2 regions of the Porphyrobacter sp. CACIAM 03H1 genome follow, and region 2 is predicted to be linked to the other one. Evidence: predicted binding sites of a transcription regulator. Region 2 holds the regulator's gene; the other holds the start of a gene.
What was found. Region 2 encodes LexA, which represses DNA repair genes until DNA is damaged. Its sites were predicted from a motif close to GTTCCNCNCTTGTTCT; they were not measured.
Positions count from the first base shown of each region.

Region 1: the regulator LexA is predicted to act here: its motif matches at 3,104-3,119, upstream of CBR61_RS14370 (S24 family peptidase).

Region 1 covers NZ_CP021378.1:3,014,607-3,030,163, reverse strand. The annotation lists gene mobF (MobF family relaxase) at 1-1,929, shown strand, start outside; gene CBR61_RS17170 (hypothetical protein) at 1,978-2,370, opposite strand; gene CBR61_RS14370 (S24 family peptidase) at 2,395-3,039, opposite strand; gene CBR61_RS14365 (hypothetical protein) at 3,455-3,943, shown strand; gene CBR61_RS14360 (caspase family protein) at 3,940-5,808, shown strand; gene CBR61_RS14355 (hypothetical protein) at 5,832-6,149, opposite strand; gene CBR61_RS14350 (restriction endonuclease) at 6,146-10,168, opposite strand; gene CBR61_RS14345 (HEPN domain-containing protein) at 10,420-11,292, opposite strand; gene CBR61_RS14340 (class I SAM-dependent DNA methyltransferase) at 11,824-15,279, opposite strand; gene CBR61_RS14335 (hypothetical protein) at 15,499-15,557, shown strand, end outside.
Region 2 covers NZ_CP021378.1:2,288,135-2,303,691, reverse strand. The annotation lists gene CBR61_RS11010 (ATPase) at 1-2,341, opposite strand, end outside; gene CBR61_RS11005 (Hpt domain-containing protein) at 2,412-2,738, shown strand; gene CBR61_RS11000 (hypothetical protein) at 2,853-4,052, shown strand; gene CBR61_RS10995 (hypothetical protein) at 4,106-5,029, shown strand; gene CBR61_RS10990 (HAMP domain-containing sensor histidine kinase) at 5,029-6,435, shown strand; gene CBR61_RS10985 (hypothetical protein) at 6,446-6,640, opposite strand; gene CBR61_RS10980 (citrate synthase) at 6,655-7,941, opposite strand; gene gltX (glutamate--tRNA ligase) at 7,997-9,433, opposite strand; gene CBR61_RS10970 (ComEC/Rec2 family competence protein) at 9,472-11,832, shown strand; gene lexA (transcriptional repressor LexA) at 11,961-12,644, opposite strand; gene CBR61_RS10960 (molybdopterin molybdotransferase MoeA) at 12,840-14,021, opposite strand; gene moaC (cyclic pyranopterin monophosphate synthase MoaC) at 14,018-14,491, opposite strand; gene trpC (indole-3-glycerol phosphate synthase TrpC) at 14,576-15,367, opposite strand; gene trpD (anthranilate phosphoribosyltransferase) at 15,372-15,557, opposite strand, start outside.

The DNA.
Region 1 (15,557 bases), 730 kb from region 2:
GGCGACCCGCTGATACCCTCGCGGCTCGGCAACCGTAGTCCCGAGGAGGTCGCAGCCATCCATGGCGTCGCCTCGGCTATCCGCCATCTTGGCGAGCGCGAGGCAGCCTTCAGCAAGGTCGAGATCTATCGCACCGCGCTCGGCTTCGCCCTGCCCACAGCCTTTGCCGATATCGAGCGTCGGACCCTCCAACTCATCCGGCAGGGACACCTTCAGTCCGGCAGTGGCCCGGATCGCGACATGCTCAGCACCCCCGATGCGATCAGCCTCGAACAGCGCATCCTGGCGGGCGTCGAGGCCGGGCGCGGCGTTGCGCCCGCCATCGTTCCTGCCTTCGATGCCGGAACACGGCTGCAAGCCGTCTCGCACAAGAGATATGGCCTCCGCTTAAACAAGGGGCAGGAAGGGGCGGGCCGCCTGCTGCTGAGCTCGAACAACCGCATCGTCGCGATCCAGGGCGTAGCCGGCGCAGGCAAAAGCACGGTTCTGAAGCCGGTCGCCGATATCCTGCGCACGGAAGGCAAGACTGTGCTGGGTCTCGCCGTGCAGAACACGCTGGTACAGATGCTGGAGCGCGAAACCGGCATTCCTTCGATGACCGTCGCGCGCTTTCTCGGACAGCATCAGGACCTCCTCAAGGGCGAGGGCGGTGCGCGCCTCGAAGCAGCGCGCACGGCGATGAGCGGGACCGTTGTGGTGCTCGATGAGGCATCAATGGTCGGCAATGCCGATATGGAAAAGCTGGTGCGTCTGGCCAATTTGCTCAGGCTGGATCGGTTCGCCAGTATTGGCGACACAAAGCAGCTGGGCGCGGTCGATGCGGGCAAGCCCTTCGATGTCATGCAGCAGGCTGGCATCGAAGCCGCGCAGATGGACACCAATCTGCGCGCGCGCGACGAGGCGCTGCGCAGCGCCCAGCGCGCGGCCCAAAGCGGCCGGATCAGCGAGGCGCTCGCCCATCTGGGAGACAATGTTGTCGCCGCTGGCGAGAATGCGGCTGTCAATGCCGCAGCCGCATGGCTCTCGCTCGCACCCAAAGAACGAGAGGTGACGGCAATCCATGCATCCGGACGAGCCTTGCGCGGCGAGGTCAACGAAGCGGTCCAGACAGGCCTCAAGGCCAACGGCGAACTGGGTCCCGGTGCGATGAAACTTGAGGTGCTCTCGCGGATCAATCTCACGCGTGAGGAACTGCGCTATGCGAGGAGCTATGCCCCCGGCATGGTGCTAGAGGTCGATCGTCGGCAAAGGGGGCAGGGGCTTCAGAAGGGGCAGTATGAAGTCGTGGGGACCGATCCTTCGAGAGAGCGTGTGACCCTGCAAAACGAGCGCGGGCGGCAGTTCGAATTTCGTCCCGGACAGCTTCGCCCGCAGGGCGAGCAGGACCCAGTGAAGCTCTACGAACGCCGCGAGATCGAGATCCATGATGGCGACCGCATCCGCTGGACGGCGACCGATCACAGGCGCGGCCTGCTCAATGCTGACCAGGCGAGGATCATTTCGGTCGACGCCAAAGGCGTGTCGCTGGCGACCTCGGTTGGCGTGTTGCACCGCCTTGCTCCGACCGATCCGATGCTAAAGCAGCTCGATCTCGCCTATGCGCTCAACGCGCACATGGCGCAGGGGCTGACCTCGGATCGCGGTATCGCGGTTATGGACAGCCGCGAGAAGAACCTTGCCAACCAGCAGACCTTTCTTGTGACCATCACCCGGTTGCGGGACCGTCTGACCCTGTTTGTCGACAATGCTGGCAAGCTAGAGGCAGCGGTGGAGAACAATCCCGGCATGAAGCGCTCGGCGCTCGAGACGGTCGACCTTCTGCGGAATGCAGCTGCCACTGGCGCGGAGAACGGGAGGGCGTCCGAGGCTGAACGAAAGGCGCCCGAACTCGACCGCTCGATCTCCAAAAAGTTCGACATGGGTCTGTAGCGTGTTCTTGCCCTGTCACGCTTGCCCTCAGCGGCAGGCAGGACCCTTCTAGTAGCGGTCCCAGCGCAGCACCGTGCGGGTGCGGATCATCGCGCAGGACAGGTCTGCGCCGCTTGGCAGGCGGCACCAGGCCGCCGTGCGATTGCCTTCGGCCCGACCTTCAGAGCGACAGGTCAACATAGGCCCCCGGACCAGAACATGTCCGGTCGAAGAGGTCCCCCGCGCACCGCCCAACACCTGCACGAGCGCATCGCGTGCCTGGATCCCGGAACTGCGCGGACACGGATGATGGGCGCGGCAGGTGCCGTCCATTTCGCGCGCAGCAATGCCGGCAATCCGCAGGCGAGGACCTTCCGCACACCAGACTGGCCCATCACCGTCCCACACACGGGTGGGCGTGCATATGAAGGTTTGCACCGCGGCAATCACGGTTGCGGCCATCAGGCTAAGCACGTCGGTGCATCCTCAGCGCAGCGTCCGGCCGAACCAGAGAACACGGCCGACGATATTGAGCATGCGCTTCTCGAGGCCGCGCCAGCTGGGGTAGGTCGGGTTGTCGCTGAGGACCGATACCCGCTTGCCCTGCGGCTCGATTGCGATCCGTTTGACGCTCAGCATGTCGTCCATGCGCAGCACATAAATGCCGTCGCGCAGCCGTGCCTGACCGTCACCCAGATCGACCATGACCTCATCGCCATCGTGCAAGGTTGGTTCCATCGAGTCCCCGAGGACCCCGATGATCGAGAGGTTTGAAGCTTTGCTTGCTGTAAGGCGGCGCAGCCATTTCTCGTCGAACCCGAATTGCGCTGAGTTGCCTTCGGTTCCGGCGAGGGCACCATATCCCGCTGATGCTTCCACATCGAGAATGGGAATGTGCACGAGGTCGGCGTCAGGACCTGCGCGGCGTGCCGGGCCGCCGAGCACCTTTTCGTCCACCCCGAAGAAGCGGGCGAGGACCGAACGATCCTGGTCATCGAGCTGTTTCGGGCTGCCACGCCGGATGTATTGCTGGATGTAGGCAGCATTACGCCCCAGCAGCCGTGAGATCTCAGAGTAGTTGCAGCCGCGCTTCTGGATCAACTCGTCCAGCGCTCGTCGTGCATCGTCCATTCTGTTGCTCCTGGCGCGTTCATCTAGGAAAAACGATCCTAGGTGCTAGGAAAGCCTCCTATTAGGAACATAAATGGAACGCAAGAGGAAAGGGCGTCAGGGCGATAGGGCCAGTTGGGAGATCGTATTTCAGCCCTCACATACGCTGGGCGCAAAATCGCGGTAATCGATTTGCAGTCCGTCTAGCCTTTAAGGCTCTATAGTAACGGGAATTTCGTGTCTCAGGCGATGGACACTGCTTCTCCGAGCGGTAAGATAGGGCGTGGACCAACACCAAGAACCGCCAGACCCAAGGGTCTTCTGCTTTGTGCGTCCGAGGGAGAGCGAAGGCTTCGATCTTGCCGTTACGAAGCTAATGGCAATGCTGCAGGAGCGCGCGAGAGCAGCGTATGTCAGCCCCCATAACATAATGAGGATGACGCATGGGCAATCGATGGCTCCAATTCTGCGTGAGAATTCCGGTGATGTATCGATCCACCGAATTTCCTCAGAATGGCTTATTCCGTTCAAGGATCTCGTCGAGAACGATCTCACTCTGATCGGACGCTCACTTGTTCCAGTGAACGAGGACATGGCGAGGCAGTTTGCGCAGAACATTTATGGAGTAGTCGGCGCTGCCGCCGAGCAAGTCGGAAACGTCGTGGATGCACAAGCTGCCGGGTCGGTCGCGGCGTCGATGATAGAAATGATGGCGAAGATCGAGCTTGGCGTGGATCGGGACGGAAATGTCGTCATGCCGCAGATTCACGCTGGCTCTGAGGCGTTCGAGAAACTCGTAGACGCCATGGAAACCATGGACCCCGAACTCGCCGCAGAATTCGAAAGACTGAAGCACGAGAAGTCACAGCAAGCGCTTGACCGTGAAGCTGATCGCCGCGCGAAGTTCAAGGTCGCGGATCAATGAATGGCCGTGCGCTCATCGCCATAGGCTGCAACGCTTATGACCACCTGCCTCCGCTGTCAGGCGGTGAAGCGGATGCGAAAGACGTTTTCGGCACTCTTATGCTTCCAAATATTGGCGATTACGACCTTGCCCGGTCACGCGTCCTTCTCTCGCCCCGGCTCGACGAGGTGAGAGCAGTGCTGCGGGAGGTGCTATTCGACCTGGGGGCCCTCGATACGCTGACGCTCACCTTCGCTGGACATGGGACCGTGGCCGCCGGAAGCTTCTACATGGCCCTGCGCGACACCAGACCGCTGGGACTCTCAGCAACGGCGCTCCCATTGGCCGACGTGTTGCGCATGGTGGCGGAGGCAGCACCAAAGCAGACCTATATCTTCATTGACGCATGCGAGGCAGGAGGGCTGATCGCCGATCTCAACGTCATTCTGAAGCCCGAGGTGATGGGAGAGATAGGAACCCCGGGCGTTACGCTCGTTGCAACTGCTGCAGCGAAGCAGTCGGCAATCGAGCAAGCGGGGCGAGGGATCGGAACGAGCGCCCTTCTTGATTGCGTGCGGGGTGACGTTTTCCTTCAGGACATAACTCCCGCGCTTGATCTCACCGAGATCGGCCGAGCCATTTCTGACCGCGTGTCCAACACTGGCGGTCAGACGCCCGTCGTATGGGGATTGAACCTCTACGGACCTTCGAGCTTTTGCCGCAATCCTCATGCCGGCTCGAACGACGCGCCGTTACGAAGCGTGCTGGTCGGGTGGCCGGACGCAGGAAGTGTTGCAGTCATCCGAGCGGGTCTCCCGAAGTTATGGAAGCCGTTCGTTGACCTTCCGCATGACTGGGAGCCTCGCGCCTTGCTCGATGGGCTTGCTCCATTGCTGGCGGGCCTTGGCGGTGACGCGTTTGTGGCTGTTGGCTTGGTAAGCCGGATTGAAGAGGCATTCGCCAGCCGTGCCCGAGAGTCGAATGACCGGTTCCGGGAAATCGAAGTACGAGCAGCATTCGCGGCCTCGCTGCTGCCACGCTCGGACGATCCGATGGTTGAGGCCCATCTTCTGGCAGCTTGTGGCAGATTGGCGGGCATGGTGGAGACTGCCATCGCAGACGTCGTTTCTGCGCTCGACGGCTATCAGTACGCTCTTCTTAACGGGGGCTTGGAGGAACTGTATCAGCTGCCCATCCGGCTATCGAAGTTGCTGGGCTGGGCTGGATTTGTCGTGCATGCTTGCCTGATCACCGGTCAGGACATGGCCTCGGCGGCCGAGCGCCTCGAAGAGCTCTATCGGAGAATCTTGGGTACATATTCCCTGTCGCTTGTCGCTATGAACGATTGCCAGGCACCATACATTCTGACTGCGCTCACAGCTTCGAAACACGCGACATTGAACGATAGCGCTGAGCAACTTCTGGGATATATGTTTGCCTCCGCAATCGAATGCCGAGGTCGCGTCGCGAGAGTTGACATCGATCCCAGCAAGATTTTGTCCTACCTTATTTCCCGAATGGACTTGGCGGGCGAGCCGAACCTTGAGCTCGTTGCACAACCGACTGAGCTGGTGTCAGTCTTGCTGCGGGCATCGCGACTGTTCGACCTTCACGAAGAGTTCGATTTGTCGCTGAGCGCGCTCGATCATCTCGCCATCAGTGCATATCTCCCAGACGAATATCGTGGGTTTGCCGACGAGGTAATCTCGCGTGGTATCAACGTCGTACGTCATATCGGCCACGATATCTGGACGGTGGACGATCTCGAAACATCTTGGCCGGTTTTTCAGCAACCTGCTGGACCCGGCCAAGCTATGGCTGCGATTGTCGCTTCGCTACTGTTTCCCGATCGATCGCCATGGTTCGTGCTGCCGTCTCAAGCATAATCTGACGCATCTGTGTTCATGGCCTAGTCGCGATCGGACATGTGCGTCACGGGACTGAGTGAGGGCTGCGAGCTCGGCTTGAGCAGGGCGCTGAGCGCGGCGCCAACCAGCGCCGCCAAGTCGAGCAGCATCACAAAGCCGCTTCCGAGCACAGCGTCAGGCGAGTATCGGTCTGGCGAGAGGATGATGAGCGCGGAAATCACAAAGACGCCAATTGCCAGTGCCAGCAATGTAGTCGCCGTAGCGAACCGTAAGCCAAACCACCAACGACTCTGGGACTTCTGGACCTCGAAGGTCTCCCGCTCCTGCCGCAAGCGTTCCGCCTCGCGCTCATCAGTCATTCGAATTCGTCCAGTATCTCCCCTTCACGCCGGGCACGCGCAATGTCGCGCTCGGCAGCAGTGAGGATGGTTTCATAGACGGGCCACGCGGGGGAGAACCGCGACAGCTGCGACAACACCGCTTCGGCCTTCGCTTTCGCTTCTAGGTCGCGCGGCATGGGTTCGCCGCGCACACCGGACTTCACGCCGGAAAGCGCTGCTGCACAAAGGCTGTCACGCACATGCTCAAGTTCTGCCGGGTCAGCATGAGCAACTCGATCGAGCAGCCGCTCAACGAATGGCTGTTCGGCGAAAGCAAAGAAATGGTGTGAGTGGCGCACCAGACGGCCGATCAACCCGAGTTCGGTCGCAGAGGCTGTGTCGAGCCTGAGGTCGAAGAAGTCGATAACCGGACGGGCATCGATGTCGAACATGCAGGCAAACATTTCGACCGCGCGATAGATTGTATAGCCATCATCCGGCCCATGGCTGAGTAGCCAGCTCCACGCATAGGCGAGCACCTCAGTGACCTGCGGCGACTTATGAAAACCGAGCTTGCCATCGTGAAAACGGTAGCCGACCAAATCGATGTCGTTCTGATCGTTCGTAAGCGCACGATCTGCCCGATCAAGGAGAAACCGCGCAAAGGACAAGGGGAACTGCTCCGCTAGATGGCGAAACATTTCGCCCGCCCAGTGATCGTCTGGAAGAGTGGGGATGTCTCGTATCCGATTGAGGATCGTATCCACTTCCTCCTGGCCGAGCAGCATGAAAAGCTTGCGGTTGCGATTATGCAAAAGGTGCGCTGCAGTAGTAAGCACATGCTCACTGAGCCCGAAGGGCGCCAGCATCAGCAGCTCGAACGCAGCTTTGTGATCCACGGAGCTGTTCCATTGGACCGCATTCAGTCCGGCAACAACCACCGCTTCATGTGGGCTGGAAATGCTGTTCCGCAGGAGCGTAATGTCAGCTGGATCGAGCGCACGACGCAGACCACCGAGCGTCGATGCGGCGCTCTTCGCCAAGTGCGGATCGGCATCAGCCTCGGCTAGCGCAGACCCAACGATCACGCGACCGCGCTCGGGATCTCGATCGAGCAATTCGCGGATGCCAGAGAAGGCATAGGGTCGCCAGATCGAGTCCGACACATGACTATGTTCGACGAGGCATTCGGCCAATTCAAGATCGTCGTCGACCAGTTTGGCGACAAGCACGTGGGCAGCGCTCGGCTTGAGGCCAGCGTCGCTCAGCTCGCCCATTGCGTTTGCGACCGCAACGAGCACGGCATCGGCGCTTCCGTAAGTCCTCTTGAGTTCGAGAACGAGCGCGTCGAGCCACGGGTTCTCCGGTGACCATTCGTCAAAATCCACTTGTCCGCGAAAGGCGCGTTGCGCGCCTTCCACGAGAGCGGCCCGCAGCCGGAATTCCAGTGTGTCCGGCAGCGCTGCCAATATGGCACGTGACGCCTTCCGCAGATTGCCCTTCATGTATCGGGCATGCCACTCCACCGCCTGAGCGATCGTGATCATCGTCGCATTTGCGAGTGCGCCTGAAGCCACGCGTTCCTGCAAACGTGCCATTGTTGTCGTGAATTCCGCGTCATATTTCCGGCGCAAGTCAGCTTCTGGTGCCCAGCTTCCGAAACCCATCGGCAGCCTGACCATGTCGCTGACGAGATTGCCCGCGCGAACCGCGACGGCGCTATCGGGGTGGGACAGAAGCTCGATGACCGAGCCGATCACACGAGAGCGGAGCGGCCAGGCGAAGTCGTAGGAAAGAAAGTATCGGCTGAGCGAGATCGAACGACCATGATCGCGATTGGCCTCGACAACTCCCGAAAGCAGCGGCGCGAGAATATCAAGCGGCGAGTAATGATGCCTCCAGGCTTTGCCGCTGGCGATAAGTTCGAAGGCGAAGTTGGCGACCTTCTCTGAGAATTCGAACGACTTGTACTCGTCGAATTGGCATAGCTCTGCAAGCACTCGGATCGGATGATTTGGGTGCTGACCCAGTGGGCGCTTGTCGTCGCGTCCCATCTCCCAAAGAAGGCGGCAGACAGTTGGCAAATAGTCCGGAGCGTAGGCGATGTTGCGCAGGATCGGAGTTAGCTCGCGAGCAACATCGCCCTTGTGCAGATGGCGTTGGACATAGGCAAGCGCCTGCCGAGGTTGGTACATCGCGACCGCACGTACGGCACCGAAACGAGGGTCATAAGGGCCATCCACGTCGTCAAGTCGCGCCCAGGCGCGATCAAGCAGATTACTGTTAGCGGGATCTCCATCGTTGCGGCGCCAGTCCATGCGACCAAGATTGACCATAACCTGTTCGAGCTGCTCGCGACCGACTGATGCGATCACCTTTTCTGCAAAAGGTGTAAGCGTCCCATCATCCTCGACGCAGCTCTCATCGATCAGATAGTCCCCAAGTACATCGGGCATGAGCCTATAGGCAGCGCCGCGTTTGTAGACGACACCGCCTCTGATCAGAATTTTCAGGGCGCGCGTCGCCTGTGAGGCGGAAAACTCGGTCGTCGCCTCGAACAGCTCGCCAAGGCGGCGATCATTGAGATGGACCGGTTGCATGACCGCGATGAGTTCGAGCATCGCGCGCAGCAGTGCAGCGTCCGCCGGTTCTCCTACGCTGCCAGCGATGGCATCGGCGAATTTGCTCACCACCATTTCGCGCAACTCGGTGTGGTTGCGCGTTTGGGCCACGCTCAGGTTCCCCGTGGCGACCACCCGTGCAGCCATAGTCGCAATGAGCGGGTTGTCGGGGGCAATGCTCGCGACAGGTTCAGCATAGGCCGGATTGGCATCATTTTTCTTGAGCACCTCGGCAACAATTGCTTCGACTGACCTGAGAGGTAGGCGCCCAAGTTCAATTTCCACCGGGTGGGTAAATCCAAAACGCTGGAGGTCATTGCGCAGCCGCTGGAGTCCGTAGGGACGCGTCGCAAACAGGAGCCGTGCGCGATTTGCCGGATCGGCGGCATACTCAATAATGACAGCGAGCCCGTCGCGGTCGTGTGCATCGTCGACCACCAACAGTTTTTCGCCGCGACCGAGCGCCTCAAGGCTTTCGCGAGACGGATCGCGTGCTGCCGACAGGAAGTGTGTCGCGATAGATGGCGACGACTTGGTGAAACTGCTTAGCCCGGCCAACAGCAGCCTCGATTTGCCCATGCCGCCTGCGGCGACCAGCAATGTTACTGGCGCCCGATCTTCGATTGCCGAAAGCAGGGCCGCTAATGGTTCTTCTCTTCCCTGGAGCGTCCACTCATGATTGAAGTAGGCACCGGGCTTTGCGAAAGGCGCGAAAAACTGCGCGGCGGTCAGCCATGGACCGCTTTCGCGACGACCCAGCAAAGCCATGCGCTGGCCAGGAAAATAAGTGTCGACAATGCGGTCTTGATCGACCCCAGGAAGCGCGCGGATCATCCTGGACAGATCGTCCCTGTCCCAGAGTTGCCATCCCGGATGGGCGCGGAGAACAGCCGCCGCCTTGGGCGTTGCAACGCGACTTAGAGCAAGGATCTTGCGTTCGGCTTGGACTTCGACCGCGTCCACAGCCTTCTGGACCTTCTCGGGGCCAAACCGCTCGACCTGCTTGCACTGCACAACCCACTCTCGATCGTCATCAAACGTCACCCGGATGTCGATGCCTGACTGGTCGTGGCCACGGCTGCCCTCGATCCTCACTTGAGCATTCGGGTGTTGTGCTTGAAGCAGATCAGCTACGATTTGTTCAAATGTTTCGGGTGCGAGACTGTCAAATGGAAGGTGTGGCGCGCGGGGAGCTGCAGTCACAGCGTAGCCAGCGAGTTCGCGCAGGTCGGCCAAGTCGAGCTCGAGGGCGCTCGCAAGGTTCGCCAACTGATCAATCGATGGACGGTGCGTGCCCGCTTCCCAGCGACTTACCGACTGCTGACGCACGCCCAAAGCGCTGGCAAGGGCGCCCTGAGTGAGCATGATTGCCTTGCGCGCATCGACAATAGCCGCGGCCAGACGAGCGTATGGAGGGCTATTCGCAGCGTTCAACATCGCACACCTTTAGCGTGTGCGAATTTGGAACGCAAGCATCTCACACTTTGGAGGTGTGTCGTCTAGTGGGTATATCTCTTGTGCCACGGCCGCCCAGCCATGTTTTCCAAGATTTCTCGCTGCCGCTAGCTTTCTTAACCTCGGTCGCATTGCCTGAAGGTTGGGAAAACCATCATCCGGTCAATATGCTCCTGATCGTCACCCGGATCGGCCGAGACTACAGGGCCGGTCCGCGCAGCGAGTTGAGCAGATCACGCGAAGGGCATTGTCGAAGCCCTAGGAATGCTTTGAAGAATTACCTCGTCTACGTGACGAACCATTCCATCGAACCAGCGCGCGAGATCCCGATTGGTCGCTGCCTCATCACGCAGTCCTTTTGCACCGATTAGCCTGACTGCATTCAGTAAGGTGCTGCGAGCAAGCTGCGACCCGAGCCGAACGCCCTCAAAGACAATCTCCGATGTGGGAGAAACCGAACCGTGCACCAGCCTCGAACGGATATCATAGGCTCTTCGAACATCGACCTGCCAACGATCCCGACAGTGGACAGTCGGTTCTTCTAGGCAGAGCGCAGCAACTCGCGATGACACGAGGCTTGCGATGTCATCCTTCTCGTCGGTCATCACCATCCGTTCGAGGGCGGTTACATATTTTACGGCCTTGGCGCCCTGAGACGGTTCCCTCACGGCTTCACCATACCACTGCATTGCATCGAGTAGCCTTTCGCTGAGCGGACGATGCAATGCCGGATTGACAGCTTGTTCGAGGGCGATGCCAAGGTTTGCGATGATTTCCTGGGCGTCCGCTCCGGAGAAGAGGTCCATCCAATTGTCGTCGAAGCCGACGTTGCCCTGCCCGCCGTAGGAAACCATATAAGATAGGGCCCCGTCAGCTTTGACGGTGAAGCCGGCTCTGCGATCATTCGCCAGTCCGGGGCCACCTACCTGCATTTTTGTCGAGTGCCCCGCTCCAATCAGGACATGAAGGCAGTTAAGCGCAGCCAATGCAGCTCTGGCTGCTGTCGCCTCTGATATCTGCTCGTCACAGCCGATCACCGTCACTTTGGCGATCCATCCGAAATTGCGGAAGTATTCTATTGCCTGCGAAATCGTGCGCCGCGTCATCTGGTGACCAAGCCCACGGTTTGATCGGATCGATGCTGCGAGTGCGCTCCGGAACGTTGACTGGTTCAGGAATCTGATCGGTCCAATCTCAAATGAGGAAGGGCTCTGTGGTGCCATGAGATGGCAAGGAATAAAGTGTGTGAGATCCTCGCAGCTTCTGCCGCATCGCCTCGCTGTTTCCGACAAAGCCCGATCGACATTCATGATGTCGACAGGACGCTTTTCACGCAGGAACTTCCGAACGAGAATCTCGGCGAGGACCTTCCGCGCCGATGAAAGGGACACGCGCCGCTCCAAGTTGGCGCGCGCTAATGCTGTGCGCGTAAGAGACCCTAACCGGTCATATCCTGCGCGGCTGCAGAGCATTTTCCCGTTCGGCCAATTGTAGGTAGGGTGAGGGAGGTCGCAAAACGCGTCTTCACGGGGGAGCGAACTGAATTTCCCTTCCTTCACCAATTGGTTCAGGCGCGCGCATTCCTCAAAGATAAACGAAACGTCTGCGTGGAGTTCATTCTTCCTATTCGCCATAGCTCACGCCGCGTATCGCCCGTCCTTCAGCCGCCTTGCCATGCCGATGCCCGCGAGCGCGTCCAGCACCGGGCGGACGGTGGCGGCGCGTTTGCCCTTGAAGGCTCGAGCGACGTCTTGCGGGGCGAGGGGCGTGGCAGCGGCGGTGAGGATGGATTGGACGGCGCTGACCTGTTCGGGGAGCGAGCCGGGCCAGGGGATGACGTTGTCGGGCAGCACGGCGGCGCTTTCGCCGAGGTCGAGCGTCTGGGTGACGGGGGCCTTGTAGTCCGGCGCCTGATATTCGGGGCGCAGCCAGCGGATCAGGCCGCGGGCTTCCTCGGCGGCGCGCTCCTTGTTGAGGGCGACGAGGCGCGTGAGGATTTCCTCGTCGGAGAGGTCGGCGGGCCAGCCATAGGCTTCGGCTACCAGCGCATCGATGGCGTCGTGGTGCTGGCGGATCAGGGTGACGAGGCCGCGATCATGCATGTCGCGCTCGGCATCGGTCAGCGCGCGACCCTCGCGCAGGGCTTCGAGCACGTTGTAGAGCTTGGTGAGGGTCAGATCCTCATGGCTTTCGAGCACCCGCTTGCGCAGCGCATCGAGTGCCTCTGCCTCGGCGCGGATCTTGTCCTTGAGCGGTTCTGGAACGTCTGCGGGGAAGGGGAAGGGATCGAAGCATTCGCCTTTCAAATAGCGTGGGTCGTCGCCCACACCCAGTCGCCCACCATTCGCGAGTGCCCAAACGAGATGGATACGGCTGCTGAGAATGCCGAGAAAATAGTGGTCGTCTAATGCGATGCACACACACGTGCTATCAGCACGCGTCGACACAGGTTCGACGACAAATACTCGATGCTTGGCAGTGAGGGGAGTTACGATCTGGCTCGCCAGTCCTTTGAGGGCAGGCCGAAATGTGTTCCTTGCTTCGCCATAAACCCACCACTTCTCGCGAACGGATTTTCGCGCATTTACGTCGCGCTCTGGTTTCACGGAGTTCACAAGGTGCTGATAAATCGTGGGAGAGGCTCTCCTTAAGTCAGCCTCGCTCACGACTTCACAGACGTCGATGACACGCCGCTGAAGGCGCGTTTGCACGATTTCCCGAGCGCCGAGCAAAGAGAAAACAAAAGATTGCCGCTCTGCGTCACTGAGTTCCGAGATTAGCTCTTCTCCAACTACGAAGCCTTTCCCAGTCAGTTGAAATCCGACAGACGAGACGTCAGAGTTAGCTCGAAGTGTCTTTGCTTCTTGAAGGTCAACTTCCGTTCTGAGGCTGGGACTGATGAGCCCATGAGTTTCGGCGAACTCAACTTCGAATGCCCCTTCAGCTATGGGCCGTTCGATCAAAACTTCGAGTTTCCGTCCAGTTTGCTTGCCCGATGCAGCAACCGTGAACGCAACCCTTACGTCAGCACCGTCCGCTTCATCGATCCACGGGTGATTGGGGATGGCAAAAACGATTGAAACTCGACGTTTATCAGCCATGTGACTCGCCATGACCGTCCGAGAAAACGATTGAGTGATGCTTTTGGTGGTGATGAAGCCCAAGCGAACTGTTGAGGCGTTCGCCGTAGCGATTGCCGCCTTGTGCCACCAGAACATCACGAAGTCGGCGTTTTCGGGGACGATGTCGTACACCTGCCGAACTGCTTCGATATAGCCGACCGGATTCGTAGCCCTGACTGTCCTTGCTCCGTGAAATGGCGGGTTGCCGACAATGAAATCCGCCTTGGGCCACTTCGCCGCGCGTGGCTTCACATAGCGGTAGACCACCACCCGCGCCGTCTCGTCGGGCACCTTCTTGCCAGTGACGGGGTGCTCTTTCATCGTCTCGCCGTCCCACCGGGTGACGGGATTTCCATCCTCGTCCAGCTCCGCGACCTTCTCGTCCCACTCGATGAGGGCGTCGCGGTTCTCGATTGTCTTTACGTCGCGCAGGATCGGCTCGGGCGGGGTGCGATCCGCACCGTTCACCCGGAAATGCCATTGCAGGTAGCCGATCCACAGGACCAGCTGCGCAATTGCGGCGGCGCGCGGGTTGATCTCGATGCCGAGGAAGTTTTCGGGCGTGATGGTGTGGCCGGTGAGCTCGGCGACATACTGGTCGTCGCCCAGCTCGACCAGCAGATCGAGCACCTCGCCCTCCAGTTCCTTCATGCGCGCCATGGCGACATAAAGGAAGTTGCCGGTGCCGCAGGCGGGATCAAGGACCTTCGTCTGGGCAAGCCGGGAATGAAACGCCTCGACGAAGGCCTTGGCCTCGTCCGCCTTGCCCTCTTCGATCAGGGTGGCGGCTGCCCCGCGCACCCCGTCCCAATCGGCGCGCAGCGGTTCCATGATGGTGGGGCCGATCAGCCGCTCGACATAGGCGCGCGGGGTGTAATGGGCGCCGAGCTTGGCCCGCTCCTTGGGATTGAGCGCGCGTTCGAGCAGGGTGCCGAAGATTGCGGGTTCAACCTCGGTCCAGACGTGTTCGGCGGCCTGGATCAGCACCTCCAGCTCCTCGGCATCGAGGGGCAGGGCGGTGCGCTCCTTGAAGAGGTAGCCGTTGAACTTCCTGAGCGGCACGCCGAGCGCGGGCGAGAACTCGCCCTTGTCCATCGCCGCCCACAGCGCGGAAAGCTGGTGTTCGAGATGTTCCGGGTGGGCGCGCTGGTTCTTGAGGAGCTGGGTGAAGCTGCCCTCGGGGATCAGCTTGCTGTCCTCGGCGAACATCGTGAACAGCACCCGCATGAGGAAACCGCTGGTGGTCTCGGCATCGTAGCCACGCTTTTCTAGCCGGCGGGCGACGGTGGCGAGCAGATCGGCAATATCGCGGGTGACGCGGGCGGCGCGGGCGGTGGGATCGAGGCCCTTGGGATCGGTCCAGACGGCGCGCAGGCGATCGCGCACATCCTCGTCGCGCAGGTCCTCCAGCATGATCCGGTAGCGCGCCCGGTCGGGGAACTGTGCGTAGGCTTTGCCGGTGCCGGTGAAGTCGGCATAGACCTCGATGCAATAACCGATGTCAGCAACGAGCAGAAACGGCGGCCAGCCATGATCGATGGGGAGCGCCTTGGCGTAGCGTTCGGCCTGGCCCTTGGCCTGAACCATCGCTTTGGCCCATCCCGGCGTGCCGCGCCGGGCGGTGCCGCGGGCGACGCGGGTTTTGGCGGTCTGGCCGAAGATGTCGAGATCGTCCTCGCCCTTGTCGGCAGCAGCCCGGTCAGCTTCGCTGCCCTGCTTGGCTTCGAGGATGAAACAGCCGCGCTTGTAGCAGTCGATCCGGCCGAAGCTGGTTGTGCCGTCGCCATTGTCCTGAAAGACGCGGCGTTCAAAGACGTAGTCGTTGGTCGCGTCATCGGCCTTGGCACCCCGAGGCGGGTCGACACCTAGGAGATTGGCCAAGCCGTGGATGAAAGATTGCGTGTTGGCGAGTTCGGACCCACCCGTTTCGCGCCATTCGGCGATGAACACTTCGATTCTGTCCTGCCCCATTGCCATCAAGTGCTTGTAGTCACGAGAGCTAGAGGGCGGCAATCGGTAAACGAAGGTCCTCACTTGGCTGTGTAGGAACAATTCGGTTCACTTTGCCTCCCCAATCCGTAGTCGTCGTAAGGAGAAGAGAGAGCTCGGAGTTGACGGGCACGTATGGGTGCTGGTCGTTTTTGCCTAGCCCAACCCAAGTGTTTCCTCTATGTTCCAAGGAGAAGCGGGATGAATGCCATCATGACCAATTTCGACATCGATGCTGAGAAGGCTCGCGAAACCCGCAA
Region 2 (15,557 bases):
TGCCGTTGTCGATGAGCCGCACCGCGCGGCGGGTGAAGATGCCGCGGTCGCCCTTGAGATAGGCCTCCCACGCCGTGTCCGCGATCTCGCTCGACAGCGCGCCGGCGATGTCGATCGCGGCCGAATTGAGCGCATCGGTGATCAGCGCCATGCGCCGCGCGAAGTCGTTGTTGACCTGCTCCTCGGCCAGTTCGCGGGCGCGGGTGATGCGCTGTTCGAGATTGCCGGTGAGCTCGTTGACCTTGACCAGCTGGTCGCGCAGCTGGATCGCCGCCTCGCGTCCGACGCCCGAAGCGTGGGCGGCGGACTGTTCGAGCTTGCCGAGCGTCGCCGCGGTCTCGTTGCGCAAGGTGCGCTCCAGCGCCTCGACAGCTTCGGCCCCTAGGGCGCCTGCCGCAGCCAGCATCCGGTCGCGCGCGCCTTGGTCAAGCGTGGCGAAGGCCTGCTTGATCGCGCCCTCGAGCTGCCCGAGCGCTTCGCGCAGGCTCTCCTGCGCCACACCACCGAGCGTGCCGCTCTCCTCGGCCAGACGGGCGAAACCGCCGCGTAGGCCCTGCAGGCGGGCCAGAGCGTCCTCCGTCTCCTCGGCGAGGCGTGACTTGAAGCCGGCGATTGCGATTTCCGCCGCGTCGATCTCGGCGCGGGTCTTGACGAGATAGTCAGAAAGGTCGCTGCCCGCCTCGGTGCTCCGGAGCATCAGCGCCCCGACCTTGTCCGCCCGGGCCTCGACGCCCTCGATCGCGGCATTCGCCTGGCCGATCGCGGCCGAAAGGTCCTCGCGGCAGGTGCGCGCGCCCGATTGCAGGATCTCGAGTAGGCGCACGCTCTGGTCGGTGAGCTGTGCCATCTGCTCCTCGGTGGTCGCCAGCGCGACGCGCTTTTCGGCGAGCTGCTGCGAGATGCCCTCAAGCGCACCCATGAGGCTCGCACGCGCCGCCTCGCCGGTCTGTCCGGCCTCGCCGACCACGCGGCCGAGTTCGGCCACGCGCGCGGCCATGTCCTCGCTCTGGATCACCAGCTTCTCGATCTCCGCCATCTGCGCCTCGCGCCGCTGGGCGAGAGCATCGTCGAGCGCGGCGAGGCGCTGCGCCAACACTTCGCTGGCCTGCGCCTCGTGGGTCTCGAAAGCAGCCTGGCGCTGTTCGATCAGCTCGTCGAAGCGGCGGTTGCGCGCCGCCAGCTGTTCGTCGAAGCGGATCGCCTCGTCGCGAAGTTGGGTGATGCGCTCGCCCGAGGCCGCGCTGGTGCTGCGGTCGAGATCATCGACCAGACGGAGCTTTTCGAGCAGCCCCTCGTGCAGCGCTGCGATCGCTTCGGCAAACCGTGTCTGCGCGGTCTCGCCGGCCTCTTGCAGACGCGCGGCGATGGTTTCGGTCTCCTGCGCCGCCGTGCCCGCACGCTGGCGCAGCGCCGCAAGCGCCGCTTCCTCGAGTTCGGACACGCGGGCACGATAGGTCTCGGCCTCCGACTGCAAGGCGGCGAAACGCTGGGTCACCAGCGTCTCGATCCGTGCGAGCTGGTCCTCGAAGGCGGACAGCGTCTCGCCCACATTGCCGCCGAGACGCGCGACGAGGGTCTCGCTTTCGGCGCCAGAGGCGGCGAGCCGGTCGAACCCGCCCGCTAGACGTCCGAGCTGCTCCTCGGCCACACGTCCCGCGCTGCCGATCTGGTTCGCCACGTCCCGCGCGGCATTGGCGATCACCGGCAGATCGTCACGCAGGCGGTTCATGTTGCCGAGCGCCGTTTCGCTCGTGTTAGCGATGGTCTCGACCTCGGCGCCATTGTTGCGGATGAGCGCCTGCAACTCGCCCGCGTGGGTCGAGAGCCGCTCGGCCGCGATCCGCCCCAGCGCCTCGAGATCGCGCGCCTCGGCGGCGAGGAATTCGCGCGCGAGGCTGAGCTCGCGGTTCACGACCTTGAGCCGCGCCTCGAGCGCCGCGCTCTCGCGGCTCATCGATGCAGCGGTGGCGGCGAAACGGTGCGCCTCGGCGCGCGAGGTGCGCAGCGCCAGCAGCCAGACGATCCCGACCAGCACGACCGGGATGGCCCAGGCGACGACCAATTCCGCCCCTTGCGCCGGCGTGACCCCGGCGGTGATCGCCGGAAGCTGCGCCCAGACGAAGAACGCCGTCCACCCCGCGACGACCAGCAGCGCCAGGGCCGGCGCCAACCACCCGCTCCGGGGCGGGGAGGCGGCCTCGGCGGTTTCTTCTTCCTCGACCCAGGTGTCGGCGAGGACGAGCGCCTCCTCGCCTGCCTCGGTTTCGCCGGAAACCATTTCCCCTGCGCCATCATCGCCGCTCTTGCGCCCCAAGGCGCGCATCTGGTGCCGTCCTGCCATGGGACACTCCATACCACAGCGCCTATCGGGATAAACCCCGCTTTAACCCAATCAGGTCTATCCCTGCCGCATGGCGTTCAACCACGGTGCCCTCGATGCGACCCTTGCGGCTGCGGCCGGCGATGATGCCGTGCTGCTGCGCGAGCTGCGCAGCGCCTTCCTCGAAAGCGCGGCCAAACAGCTCGATCTGCTGAAGCGCGCCCGCTGCGACGGCAACTGGCACGTCGCGGCGATGCGCCTGAAGGGCCTTGCCGCAAGCTTCCACGCCGACGACCTGCTCCAGGCCGCCGAGATCGCGCTTCATGCCGCCCCCGGCGAGCCGATGGCGATCCGCGAGGTCGAGGCGGTGCTCGCCCGCTTCAACCGCGCCCACAGCCGCGATCCGAAGTTCCGCTGATCCGTCGCGCCGGGCCGCGAATGGGGGCAACCCCGCGGCTCCCGCTTGAACCGCGCCGCCGAAACCGCCAATTCCTGATCCTCCCGGCGGGAGAGATAAGGGAAGGGTGGAGCCATGCGCATCGGTCTGATCGCCGCGCTCCGGCGGAGCGATGACGGCACATTGCGTGCCGCCATGCCGCTTGCGGGGCGCAGCGTGCTGGCTTGGCAGGCGGCGCTGCTGACTGATCTCGGGGTCGAGCGGGTGCTGTGCCTGACCGAAAGCCTTGCCGCCACGGACGACATCCTCGGCCTGCAGCACGCCCTCGAGGCAGGCGGGGTGCAGTTCCACGCACTCAAGGGTTTCGCCGCGTTGCCCGCCCTGGTGCGGGCGGAGGACGATCTCGTCGTCCTGCTCGACGGGCTGGTTCCCGATCCGCAGGTGGTGCGCGCTGTCTTCGGCGGGGGAGGCGAGGACCGCCTGAGCCGGGCGGTGGCAACGATCCCCGCCGATCATCCGCTGGCCGTGAGCCGCCCCGAGGATTTCGAGCGCATCGACGCGAGCCGCCACTGGGCGGGCGTTCTGGCCATGCGCGGCGCGCCGGTGCAGCACCTGTCCGATTTCCCCGAAGATGCCGACGCCATATCGCTGCTGCTGCGTCTTGCGCTTCAGGCTGGCACCCCGACGCGCGAACTCGCCGCACGCGAACTGGTGCCGGAGAGCTGGCTGCTGGCCGAGAGCGCGGCGATGGTCGAGCGGCACGAGGCAGACCTCGTCGCCCGCGCCGCCCCGGTTGCCGACTGGCGCGCACCATCGGCCTCGCTGGCGGGGATGCTGGTGCGGTCGCTGGTCCCGCGCGGTCTGGCGCAGGGTGGGGTGGTCGCCGGGAGCCTCGCGCTGGCGGCGCTGTTGGGAGCGCTGATGCTCGCCGCCTTCGGCTTTCCGGCGGCAGGCCTCGCGCTGGCGGCGGCAGGAGTCTTCGGCGGCGAGGTCGCCCGGACCTTCGGCACGCTCGCCGCGCGGCTGCGGCGCGAGGACCGCATGCCGCGCGGCGGGGCGGTGCTGGGCGCTGCGGCAGACGCGCTTGTCGCCCTTGCCTTGTGGTTCGCGCTAGCGCCCTGGCCCGAATGGCAGCCGCTTGCCGTGCTCGGACCGGTTGCCGTAGGCCTTGCCCGCGCCGTGTCACGCCCGCCGGGCGCGAACCTCACGACCATCGCGGGCGACCGGCCCGCCATGCTCCTTGTCCTCGCGCTTGCCGCCGGCTTCGGCCTTTTACCCGAAGCGCTCGCCTGTCTCGCCTTGGGGCTGGTCGCAGCTTTGCTGCTGCGCCGCTGACAGGATTGATCTAACCCGTCCTTAACTATGCCGGCGCTAGGCCGGATGCGATAATGGGCGAAGAGACGATGGACCTTGCCGCCGACCAAGCTGTCGAGGCGATCCTGCGGGACGAACTCGCGCGGGAAGCCCGCGCGCTGTCGGCTGTCGTCCCTGTGCTGCGTCACCTGCTCGGGTCGGAAGCACAGGCCCTCCTGAGCGAGGCGATCCTTGCCCGCGTGCGCGGGATGATCGGCGATCTTGCCGCCCAGCTTGTCGCCGCAGAGGCCGGCCACGATCCGGCGACCCGCGCCGTCGGCATGGATCCGCTCGCGGCTGAAGCGCTTGCCGAGACTCTCACGGGCGATGCGGAGCTGCTCGCCCATTGCCATGCGCTGGCCGCCGAAAGCCTTGCCGCCGAGCGCCTGCACCAGCGCCACGCCATCGACCCGGTGCTGAGCCCGCTCCTGCAGGAGCTGATCGCGTCCGAGGACACCGCAGTCGCCGCACTGGCGATGGCGGCTCTCGCGGCGCAATCGCGCTTCGTACAGGGCCAGCGGCGGATGGAACTGCCGCTCGGGGAACTGCCCGCCGAACTGTTTCACACCCTGCTCGCGCGGCTGCCCGAGGGACCAGGGCGCGCAGGGCTGGTGGCGGCTTATGACGAGGGCGCCTCGCGGCTCGGCCTGATGGCGCGACTGGTGGCGAGCCTGCGCCGCGGTGTCGTCGCCGCGCTGGCGCTGGATCACGCGGGGCTGGCAATGTTCGCGAGCGCTCTTGCCGTGACCACCCCCACGCCCCGCGGTGCGGCGGTGCTTGCCTGTCACGAAGGGCAGGGGATGCGCTTTGCCCTGCTGCTGCGCGCCGCGGGTCTCGCACCTCCGGCGATCGAGCGCCAGTTGCTGCTGGTCGAACCCGCCGGTCGCCCGCCGCGTATGCTCGCCGCCGTCTCGCCCGAGCGTGCCGCCGCGCTGCTCGGCGGCGAGCAGGCGGGGTGATGAACGCCATGGACCGCACCGACAGCCTGCTCGGCGCCTATGGCCTGACCGACGCGCGCGACCGGCTGCTCAGCGCGGATGCGCCGCTGGCCGAGCTGCAGGAGCGTTGCGGGGGCGATCTGCCGGGAACGCTGGCGATCCCCGAACTGCTCGCGCTGGTGCAGCAGGCGCGGCGCATGGGCCTCAGGATCGCGCGCGGCTTTTCCGCCTATGACGGCGATGCCGAGGTTTCGGGCTTCGCCCGCATCCATCCGCTCGCCGAAGACGACGGAGGCGGCTGCGAGGTGCTGGTGGAGAACTGGCAGCGCAGTCCCGTGACCCCGCCGAATCCGCGCGAATTCGCCGATCGCATCGATGCCATCGACCGGGCTACCGCCGAGGTCAGCGGGCGGCTCGACGCGCGCCAGCAGGTCCAGGTGCTCAGCGCGCGCGCGCGGGATGCCGCCGCGCTCGAAGCCGCCGCGCGCGCGGCACCGGGGCGGGTGTGGAGCGATCTGGTCGAGCTGACCGGCATCAGCCACCACCAGCCGCTCCACTGGCGGTTGCTCGACGGTGCGGCCTGCCGCCTGCCCGGCTCGGCACGGCACTGGCGCGCGCGGCTGATCCCGCTCGGGCCCGACCCGCACAACCCGCAAGGCTTCGAACTGCTGCTGATCGCCGAGGAGCCGCTTGCCGAGGCCCCGCCTGCCGACAGCGCCAGCGAGGCGCCCGAGACCGCGACGACCCGCCTCGTCGGCACCGCGCTCGCCCCTGTGCTGCGTCAGCCGGTGACCCGGATCATCGCCAATGCCGAGACCATTCGTGCGCGCCTCGCGGGGCCCCTGCGCGAGGAATACAGCGAATATGCCGGCACCATCGCCAGCGCGGGCCAGCACCTTGCCGCCATGCTCGATGACCTAGCCGATCTAGAGGTGGTCGAAACGCCCGGCTTCAGCACGGCGCGCGAGCCGGTCGATCTTGCCGATGCCGCCACCCGCGCCGCCGGCATCCTCGGCGTGCGCGCCCAGCATCGCGAGACGGTGCTGGTGGTCGAGGGCGAGCGTGGGCGGACAGTCGCCACGGCCGAGTTCCGGCGCGTTCTGCAGATCCTCATCAACCTCGTGGGCAATGCCATCGCCTATGCCCCGGCGGCCAGCACGGTGACGATCTCGGCCCGTGCCGCAGGCGAGGGACGGGTGGCGGTGACGGTTGCCGACGAGGGCTCCGGTATCACGCCCGAACAGGCGGAGCGCATCTTCGACAAGGGCGAACGCCTCGGCCGCGACAGCGACGGCGGGCGCGACAAGGGATCGGGCCTCGGCCTCTACATCTCGCGCCGGCTTGCCGAGGCGATGGAGGGAAGCCTGACCGTTGGCCCTGCTCCCGGCGGCGGCGCCCTGTTCACGCTGGAGCTTCCGGCCGCCTGATCCGCACTGCTCAGCGGCGCGAACGCCAGACCGCGAGCCCGATTAGAGCGGCACCCGCAAGCGCCGTTCCCGCCCCGCGCCAGGCCCAGTCGCCTTGTCCGAGCATGAAGCTGTCCGCCGGCCAGTGCAGCACGCCGGTGCCCTGCAGCACCCAGATAAGACCGAGGGCGACAAGGAACATCCCTGCCGCCCTCAGCATCAACATTGCTTTTCAGCCTCTCAGCGTGCGCTGAGCGGCACGTAGTCGCGCTGCGTCGGCCCGGTGTAGAGCTGGCGAGGACGGCCGATCTTCTGGCCGGGATCGCTGATCATCTCGTTCCACTGCGCCACCCAGCCCACGGTGCGGGCGAGGGCGAAGAGCGCGGTGAACATGGTGGTCGGGAAGCCGATCGCCGAGAGGATGATTCCCGAGTAGAAATCGACGTTCGGGAACAGCTTCTTCTCGATAAAGTAGGGATCGCTCAGCGCGATCTCCTCCAGCCGCAGCGCGGTTTCGAACAGCGGGTCGGTGACCTTGAGCGCGTCGAACACCTCGCGCACGGTCTTCTGCATCACCGTCGCGCGCGGATCGTAGTTCTTGTAGACGCGGTGACCGAAGCCCATCAGGCGGAAGGGATCGTTCTTGTCCTTGGCGCGCTCGATGTAGTGCGGGATCTTGTCGGGCGTGCCGATTTCCTTGAGCATGTTGAGCGCCGCCTCGTTCGCGCCACCATGCGCCGGGCCCCACAGGCAGGCGATGCCGGCCGCGATGCAGGCGAAGGGGTTGGCGCCCGAGGAACCGGCGAGCCGCACGGTCGAGGTCGAGGCGTTCTGTTCGTGGTCGGCGTGGAGGATGAAGATGCGGTCCATCGCGCGCTCCACCGCCGGGATCACCTCATACTCCTCGGCCGGAACGCCGAAGGTCATGCGCAGGAAATTACCGGTATAGGACAGGCGGTTGTCCGGATACATGAAGGGCTGGCCGACCGAATACTTGTAGGCCATCGCCGCGATCGTCGGCATCTTGGCGATCAGGCGGTGCGAGCTGATCTTGCGGTGCTCGGGATCGGAGATGTCGGTGCTGTCGTGATAGAAGGCAGACAGCGCGCCGACCACGCCGCACATGATCGCCATCGGGTGCGCGTCACGACGGAAACCCCGGTAGAAGGTCATCAGCTGCTCGTGCAGCATCGTGTGACGGGTGATGGTGTAGCTGAAGTCGTCGAGTTCCTGCTTGCTCGGCAGCTCGCCGTTCAGCAGCAGGTAGCTGACTTCCATGAAGCTCGAATGCTCGGCCAGCTGGCCGATCGGATAACCGCGGTGCAGCAGCACGCCCTCGTCACCGTCGATATAGGTCAGCGCGCTTTCGCAGCTGGCGGTCGAGGTGAAGCCGGGATCGAAGGTGAAGGCTCCCGTCTGCGCGTAAAGCTTGCGGATGTCGATCACGTCGGGGCCGGTGCTGCCTTCGAGCACGGGGTACTCGTAGCTCTGGCCGCCGATTTCGAGTTTCGCCGTCTTGTCTGCCAAGATCTGTCTCCTGTCCAAAATCCTTGTGTGGCGCTCTGTGCCCGCGCAGCCTGCCTCAGGCGGCCTGCGCTTCGAGCCGGGCGAGCGCCTCGTCCCGGCCCAGGAGGACCAGCACGTCGAAGATACCGGGTGATGTCGTCGTCCCGGTCAGCGCCGCGCGCATCGGCTGCGCCAGCTTGCCGAGGCCCAATCCCTGCTCCTCGGCGAGCGCCTTCGTAGTGGCTTCCAGTGCCTCGCTTGTCCAGTCGTTTTGCGCTGCAAGTGCGTTGCAAACCGCGCGCAGGATGGTGCGGGCATCGCCTTCGAGCAGGGCCTGCGCCTTTTCGGTCATCGCAAGCGGGCGGGTGGCAAAGAGGAAGCCTGCGCCTTCAGCCACTTCGTTGAGGTTCTTCGCGCGCACTTTGAGCACCGGCATGGCCTGCGCCAGCAGCGCCTCGTCCGCGTTCTCGCCAATCCGCGCCGCTACCAGCGCGGCAAGACGCGCATCATCGGCCTCGCGCAGGTAGTGGCCGTTCAGGTTCTCGAGCTTTTTCATGTCGAAACGCGAGGGACTCTTGCCCACCCCGTCGAGATCGAACAGCGCCACCGCCTCGTCGCGGGTGATCTCCTCGCGGTCGCCGTGGCCCCAGCCGAGCCGCAGCAAGTAGTTGAACAACGCCTCGGGCAGGATCCCGAACTCGTCGCGATAGGCCTCGACCCCGAGCGCGCCGTGGCGCTTCGAGAGCTTGGCCCCGTCGCTGCCGTGGATCAGCGGGATATGGGCATAGACCGGATCGGGCCAGTTTCCCTCGATTTCGTTCATCGCGCGGATGATCGGCAGCTGGCGGAAAGCGTTGTTGAGGTGATCGTCGCCCCGGATCACGTGGGTCACCCCCATGTCGTGATCGTCGACCACCACTGCGAGCATGTACGTCGGCGTGCCGTCGGCGCGCAGGATGATATAGTCGTCGATTTCCTCGTTCTTCACCGTCACCGGGCCCTGGACGCGGTCGTGGATGGTGACCTCGCCCTCGGTGGGCGTCTTGAGGCGGATGACGAAAGGCGCGCCCTCGGGGGCCTCGGCCGGATCGCGGTCGCGCCAGCGCCCGTCGTAGCGCAGCGGCTTCTTCTGCGCCCGCTGCTCCTCGCGCATCGCCTCGAGTTCCTCGGGCGTGGCGAAGCATTTGTAGGCGTGGCCCGCATCCAGCAATTGCCAGGCAACCTCGGCATGGCGCTCGGCCCGGTCGGACTGGAAGATCGGCGGCGCGTCGTAATCGAGGCCCATCCAGTCGAGCCCCTCGATGATTGCGTCGATAGCCTCCTGCGTGCTGCGCTTCTTGTCGGTGTCCTCGATGCGCAGCAGGGTGCGTCCGCCGTGGTGGCGCGCATAGAGCCAGTTGAACAGCGCCGTGCGTGCCCCTCCGATATGCAGGAAGCCGGTGGGCGAGGGGGCGAAGCGGGTCACGACTTCGCCGGCGGTGCTGGCGGCGGGGGTGCTGCTTTCGCTTGCCATGGGCGTTGACTTCCTGTTCATTTCGAGCGGTTTGGGCCTTGACCGGGCCGATCGGGGGCGAGCCGATGCGCGATGTGCCGATCATACCGATGGGGGACGATCCGGGCGGCGGCGAGGCCCCCGGAGAACCTCGCCCGCGCCCTTGGCAAACCCTTGGCGGCTTGTCCAGCACCGGCAGCCGCGGGGCGTGGAGCGGGAGGGGGCTGGATGCGGCCGAGGGCTTCCTCGCCGCAGCCGGGTTCGATCGCGCACCATGGCTGGCGGTGGTCTTCGCGGGCGGCATCCTCGTCTGGTTCGCGCTGCCGACGCCGACACACTGGATGGTGGCGATGGCCGGCGGCGCGGGAGCGGCGCTCGCCGCGCTGGCGCTCTGGCCGCCCGGAAGCGTGGCGGACGAGACGCGGGGCAACCTGCGCAGGGCGGTGGTTGCCTGTGGGCTGGTCTTCGCGCTCGGCCTGGCGGTGGTGTGGGCACGCTCCGCGATTGTCGGCGCCGCGCCGATCGCGCGGCCCGCGGTAATGCTGATCGAGGGGCGGGTGCTCGCCCGCGAGGATCAGCCTGCGGAAGGCCGCCTGCGGCTCACACTGGCGATGCGCGAAGCGCCGGACACGGCGGCGCGCAAGGTCCGGATCAATGTGCCGCTCGCGGCGCTGGGCGAGGGCGGGCCGCCCCCCGGCCTGGCCGAAGGTGCGGTTGTGCGCCTGCGCGCAAGGCTGATGCCGCCGGCACACCCGATGCTGCCGGGAAGCTACGATTTCGCCAGGGCCGCGTGGTTCCAGGGACTCTCGGCAACGGGCACGATGGTCGGGCCGCTCGCGGTGATCACTCCAGCCCCCGGGAGCGGTGGGATCGCGGCGCTGCAACGCGGGCTTGCCGACCATGTGCGAAGGCAGGTGACGGGTTCCCCCGGGGCCATCGCGGCGGCCTTTGCGAGCGGCGACCGCGGCGGTATCGCGGGGGTGGACGAGGCGGCGATGCGGGATTCGGGGCTAACCCACCTGCTCTCGATCAGCGGGCTCCACGTCAGCGCGGTGATCGGCGCGGCCTATTTCCTCGCCTTGCGGCTGCTCGCCCTTTGGCCTGCGCTTGCCCTGCGGGTGCGGCTGCCGGTGGTGGCGGCGGGGGCGGGGGCGCTCGCCGGGGTGGGCTATACCCTGCTGACCGGGGCTGAGGTGCCGACGGTGCGCAGCTGCGTCGCCGCCCTGCTGGTGCTCGGCGCGCTGGCGCTCGGGCGTGATGCGCTGTCGCTCAGGATGGTGGCGCTGGCGGCGGGGTTCGTGCTGCTGCTGTGGCCGGAGAGCGCGATCGGGCCGAGCTTCCAGATGAGCTTTGCCGCGGTGCTGGCCATCGTCGCACTGGCAGGTTCCGCGCCCGTCCAGACCTTCCTCGCCCCGCGCGAAGAGCCATGGTGGGCGCGCGGCGGGCGGCGGGTGGCGATGCTCTTCGCGACCGGTGTGGTGATCGAGCTCGCACTGATGCCGATCGTGCTGTTCCACTTCCACCGCGCCGGCATCTATGGCGCGCTCGCCAATGTGGTTGCCATCCCGCTGGTCACCTTCATTGCCATGCCTCTGATTGCATTGGGACTTCTCCTCGACACGCTGGGGCTGGGAGCGCCCGTGTGGTGGTTGGTCGCGCGCGCGCTGGAGCTGCTGCTCGCCATCGCGCATCTCACCGCCTCGCAGGCGGGCGCAGTGCGCCTGATGCCGCAGATCGGCGGGCTCACGGTGGCGCTCTTCGCGGCCGGTGGGCTATGGCTGGCGCTGTGGCGCGGGCGGGTGCGGCTTGCCGGTCTGCTGCCCGTCGCCGCCGCGAGCGCGATGGCGGCGGCGACCCCGATTCCGGACGTACTGGTGGCGGGTGACGGTCGGCAGGTGGGTCTCACGGTCGAGGATGACGAAGGAAACCCGCGCCTGCTTGCCCTGCGCGACAGCCGTTCTTCCTACACACGGGACAACCTGATGGAACTCGCCGGCGTCGCGGCCGAGCCCGTGCCGCTGGCCGAGTGGCCGGGAGCGCGCTGTTCCTCGGCCTTCTGCACGATGAGCCTCGAGCGCGGGGGGCGCGAATCGGTGCTGCTGCTGGGGCGGGGGCGCGAGCAGATCGAGGAGCGCGCCCTTGCGGCGGCCTGCGCCGATGCGGATATCGTCGTGGCCGAGCGGTTTCTCCCGCGCTCGTGCCGTCCGCGCTGGCTCAAGGCGGACCGGCGGTATCTGGAGCACACGGGAGGACTGGCGATCGACCTCGCGAGGGAGCGGATCGCCACCGTCGCCGCGAGCCAGGGGGAGCACGGGTGGTGGCAGGGCGGCAAGGAACGGGTTGGAAAGCCGCGCCCGGAGGCAAGCGCCGAAGCACCGCCCGGTCAGACAGCACCACACGAAGCAACGACCGGGCGATGAAGCGGCAATGACACCGGCACGACATCGCCTTGGAACGGCGCTCGCCGGGCCACGACAGGATGGAAAAAGGGGCGCCGTAAGCGCCCCTCTAACTCCAACATGTTCGCAGCCATCCGGCCCGGATCACCTCAGTGATAGCGCCGCAGCAGGCCGGCGAGCTTGCCCTGCACCTCGACCTCGTCGGGGCGGTAGTATTGCGGGTCATAGGCCGCATTGGCCGGATCGAGCCGGACCTGTCCGCCCTCGCGCCGCAGATACTTGAGCGTCGCCTCCTCGCCGCGCACCAGCGCGACCACGATCTCGCCGTCGCGCGCGGTGCTAGTGCGCCGCACCAGCGCAAAATCGCCGTCGAAGATCCCGGCTTCGACCATCGAATCCCCCGACACCTCGAGCGCATAGTGTTCTCCCGGGCCGAGCAGCGCGGCGGGCACGGGCAGGGTCGACTGGCCTTCGAGCGCCTCGATCGGGGCGCCGGCGGCGATGCGGCCGTGTAGCGGCAGCTCGATCACGTCGTTCGCAGCCTCGGGCGCGCGGGGCGCGGGCGAGGGCATGGCCACCACATTGTCGCCGGCCGGCGCAGCACGAGAGGGCGTGGTGTCGCCCGGTTCCCGGATCACCTCGAGCGCGCGCGCCCGGTTGGGCAGGCGCCGCAGGAAGCCGCGTTCCTCCAAGGCGGAGATCAGCCGGTGCACGCCCGACTTGCTCTTGAGATCGAGCGCCTCCTTCATTTCCTCGAAACTCGGCGAGATCCCGGTCTCCTCCAGCCGCTGCTGGATGAAGACGATCAGCTCGCGCTGTTTTGCCGTCAGCATTGGTCAAGTCTCCTGTGGTCGCACCCACGGTGCGCCGGTCACAGCGCACCATGCCAATCCCTTGCGTGCGCCAAGAGGCACCCCGAACAGGTGCGTTGATTGCACTGGCCGCTCGCCATTAAGGTGAACGAACAAGGAACAATTAGGAAACTAAATTGACTGAGTCAAGCGCGGCCCGCAGCAAACCCGCGCAATTCAGCCATTCTGGAGGCGGAACACCGGAACGGGCGCGCCTGCGGGGACGGGCGGGGCACCTGCGGGGCGATCGATCAGGCAATCGGCGGCCGCCAGGGCGGAGAGCGCCGATGAATCCTGCGATCCTGCCAGTCGCACCGCGTCCCCCTCGCTCACCGCCCGCAGGAACTCGCGTCGGGGGCCGACGGCGGGCAGAGGCTCGCCCGCGCGCAGGATCACGGGGCGGGGCAGGGGATCGGGATCGCCCTGCGCCGCCCGCACCAGCGGCAGGGCGAAGAGGAAGGCGGTGACGAAGCTCGACACCGGATTGCCCGGCAGGCCGAGGATCACCTGGTCGCCGCGCGTGGCCACCAGCAGCGGCTTGCCCGGCTTGATCGCGATCTTCCAGAAGGCGATCCCGGCCCCCCAGTCGGCGAGCGCGGGCTTGACCAGGTCATGGTCGCCGACCGAGGCCCCGCCCGAGGTGACGAGGATGTCCGTGCCCTCGGCCAGAGCAAGCGCCCCCGCCAGTGCCTCGCGGTCGTCGGGCACAGGCCCGATGCGCGTGACCTCGCACCCCAGCGGCGCGAGCATCGCGGCGATCATGGCGGCGTTGCTGGCGGGGATCTGGTGGGGGAGGCAACGGGCGGGATCGGGTGCCAGCTCGTCCCCGCTGTCCATCACCGCCACGCGCACCCGCCGGGTGACGGGGAGCGTGCCATGTCCGCCCGCGAGGGCCAGCGCGAGGCGAGCGGGGGTGAGCCGCGTGCCTTTCGCGAGCAGCAGGTCCTCGGCATGGAAATCGAATCCGCGCGCGCGGATGTGCCGGCCGGGCGGAGGCATCTCGGTGGCGGTGATCCGCCCGTTCTCGTCGGCCGCGTCCTCCTGAAGCAGCACCCGGTCGGCTCCCGGTGGCACCATCGCGCCGGTCGAGATGCGCACACACTCGCCGGGGGAGAGGACATCGCGGAACGGCGCGCCGGCGCGGCTCTCGCCGACCAGCCGCCACGGCCCCTCGCCGGGGGCGAGCGCATAGCCGTCCATCGCCGAAAGGTCGGCCGGGGGCTGGGTCCGCGCGGCGTGCACGTCCCCGGCAAGCACGCGCCCGAGCGCGGCATCGGCGGGGACGGTCTCGGAACGGAGCGCGGGTGCGAGGGCAAGCAGGCGGGCCTGCGCGTCCTCGAGACCGAGCGGCGCGGTCATTCGGGCGCGGTCCAGTCGCCCGACTTGCCGCCGGACTTGGCGATCAGGCGCACGGCGGAGATCACCATCCCCTTGTCGAGCGCCTTGGCCATGTCGTAGATTGTGAGGAGTGCGATGGAAACGGCTGTCATCGCTTCCATTTCGACCCCGGTCTTGCCCGTGAGAGAGGCGGTGGCGACGGCGCGGATGGCGCTTTCCTCGTAATCGAATTCGATGTTCACCGCCTCGAGCCCGAGCGGGTGGCACAGCGGGATCAGCTCGCCGGTGCGCTTGGCGGCCATGATCCCGGCGATGCGCGCGGTGCCCAGAACGTCGCCCTTGGGGGCATTGCCGGCGCGGATCGCGGCGAGGGTTTCGGGCCGCATCGCGATCCGCCCCTCGGCGACCGCGCGGCGGGCGGTGGCGGGCTTGCCGCCGACATCGACCATGTGCGCCGCGCCGCTTTCGTCGAGGTGGGTGAGTCTGGTCATGGGCCTCCCTAACCGTTCGCCTCGAGCGAAGTCGAGAGGCTCAAGACCGGTGTCTCGACTGCGCTCGACACGAACGGGCCCTTGCTACTCTGCCCCGAGCAGGGCGCGGGTGGCACTGGCGATATCGTCAGCGCGCATCAGGCTCTCGCCGACGAGGAAGGTGCGCACGCCCGACGCGGCCAGACGCGTGAGGTCCGCGTGGGTGTTGATGCCGCTCTCGCCCACTATCAGCGTGCCCTCGGGCATCAGCGGAGCGAGACGCTCGGTGACGGCGAGCGAGGTGGTGAAAGTTTTGAGGTCGCGGTTGTTGACCCCGATCAGGCGCGATTGCAGCACGCGGGCGGCGCGCTCGAGCTCGGCCTCGTCATGGACCTCGACCAGCACGTCCATCCCCAGTTCGCGGGCGGCGGCCTCGATCTCGGCCATGAGGGTATCGTCCAGCGCGGCGACGATGATCAGGATCGCATCGGCCCCGATCGCGCGCGCCTCGAGGCACTGCCAGGGATCGACCATGAAGTCCTTGCGCAGGACGGGGAGGGCACAGGCGCTGCGGGCTTCGATCAGGTAATCCTCGTGGCCCTGGAAATAGGGCGCGTCGGTCAGCACCGAGAGGCAGGCCGCCCCGCCCGCCTCGTAGGCGGCGGCGTGCTCGGCCGGGCGGAAGTCGGCGCGGATCAGGCCCTTGGAGGGGCTGGCCTTCTTGATCTCGGCGATGAGGGCGAATCCCGAGGCCGCGCGCGCGCGCAGGGCGGCCTCGAACCCGCGTGGGGCGGTCTGGATGCGCGCGGCGCGGGCGAGCTGGTCGTCGCTGATCGCCAGCTTGCGGGCGGCGACGATCTCGCGCTTGGCGGCGCAGATTTCCTCGAGCTTGTTCATCGTCTCACTTCGCTAAAGCAATCCAGCGTTCGAGCAAGGCCAGGGCCGCGCCCGAATCGATCGCCTCGGCGGCCATGGCCGCCCGCTCCGGCCAGCTTTCGCCGCGTCCCGCGACCGTCAGCGCGCCCGCGGCGTTGAACAGCACCGCATCGCGATAGGGGCCGGGGGTGCCCATCAGCAGCGCCCTGAG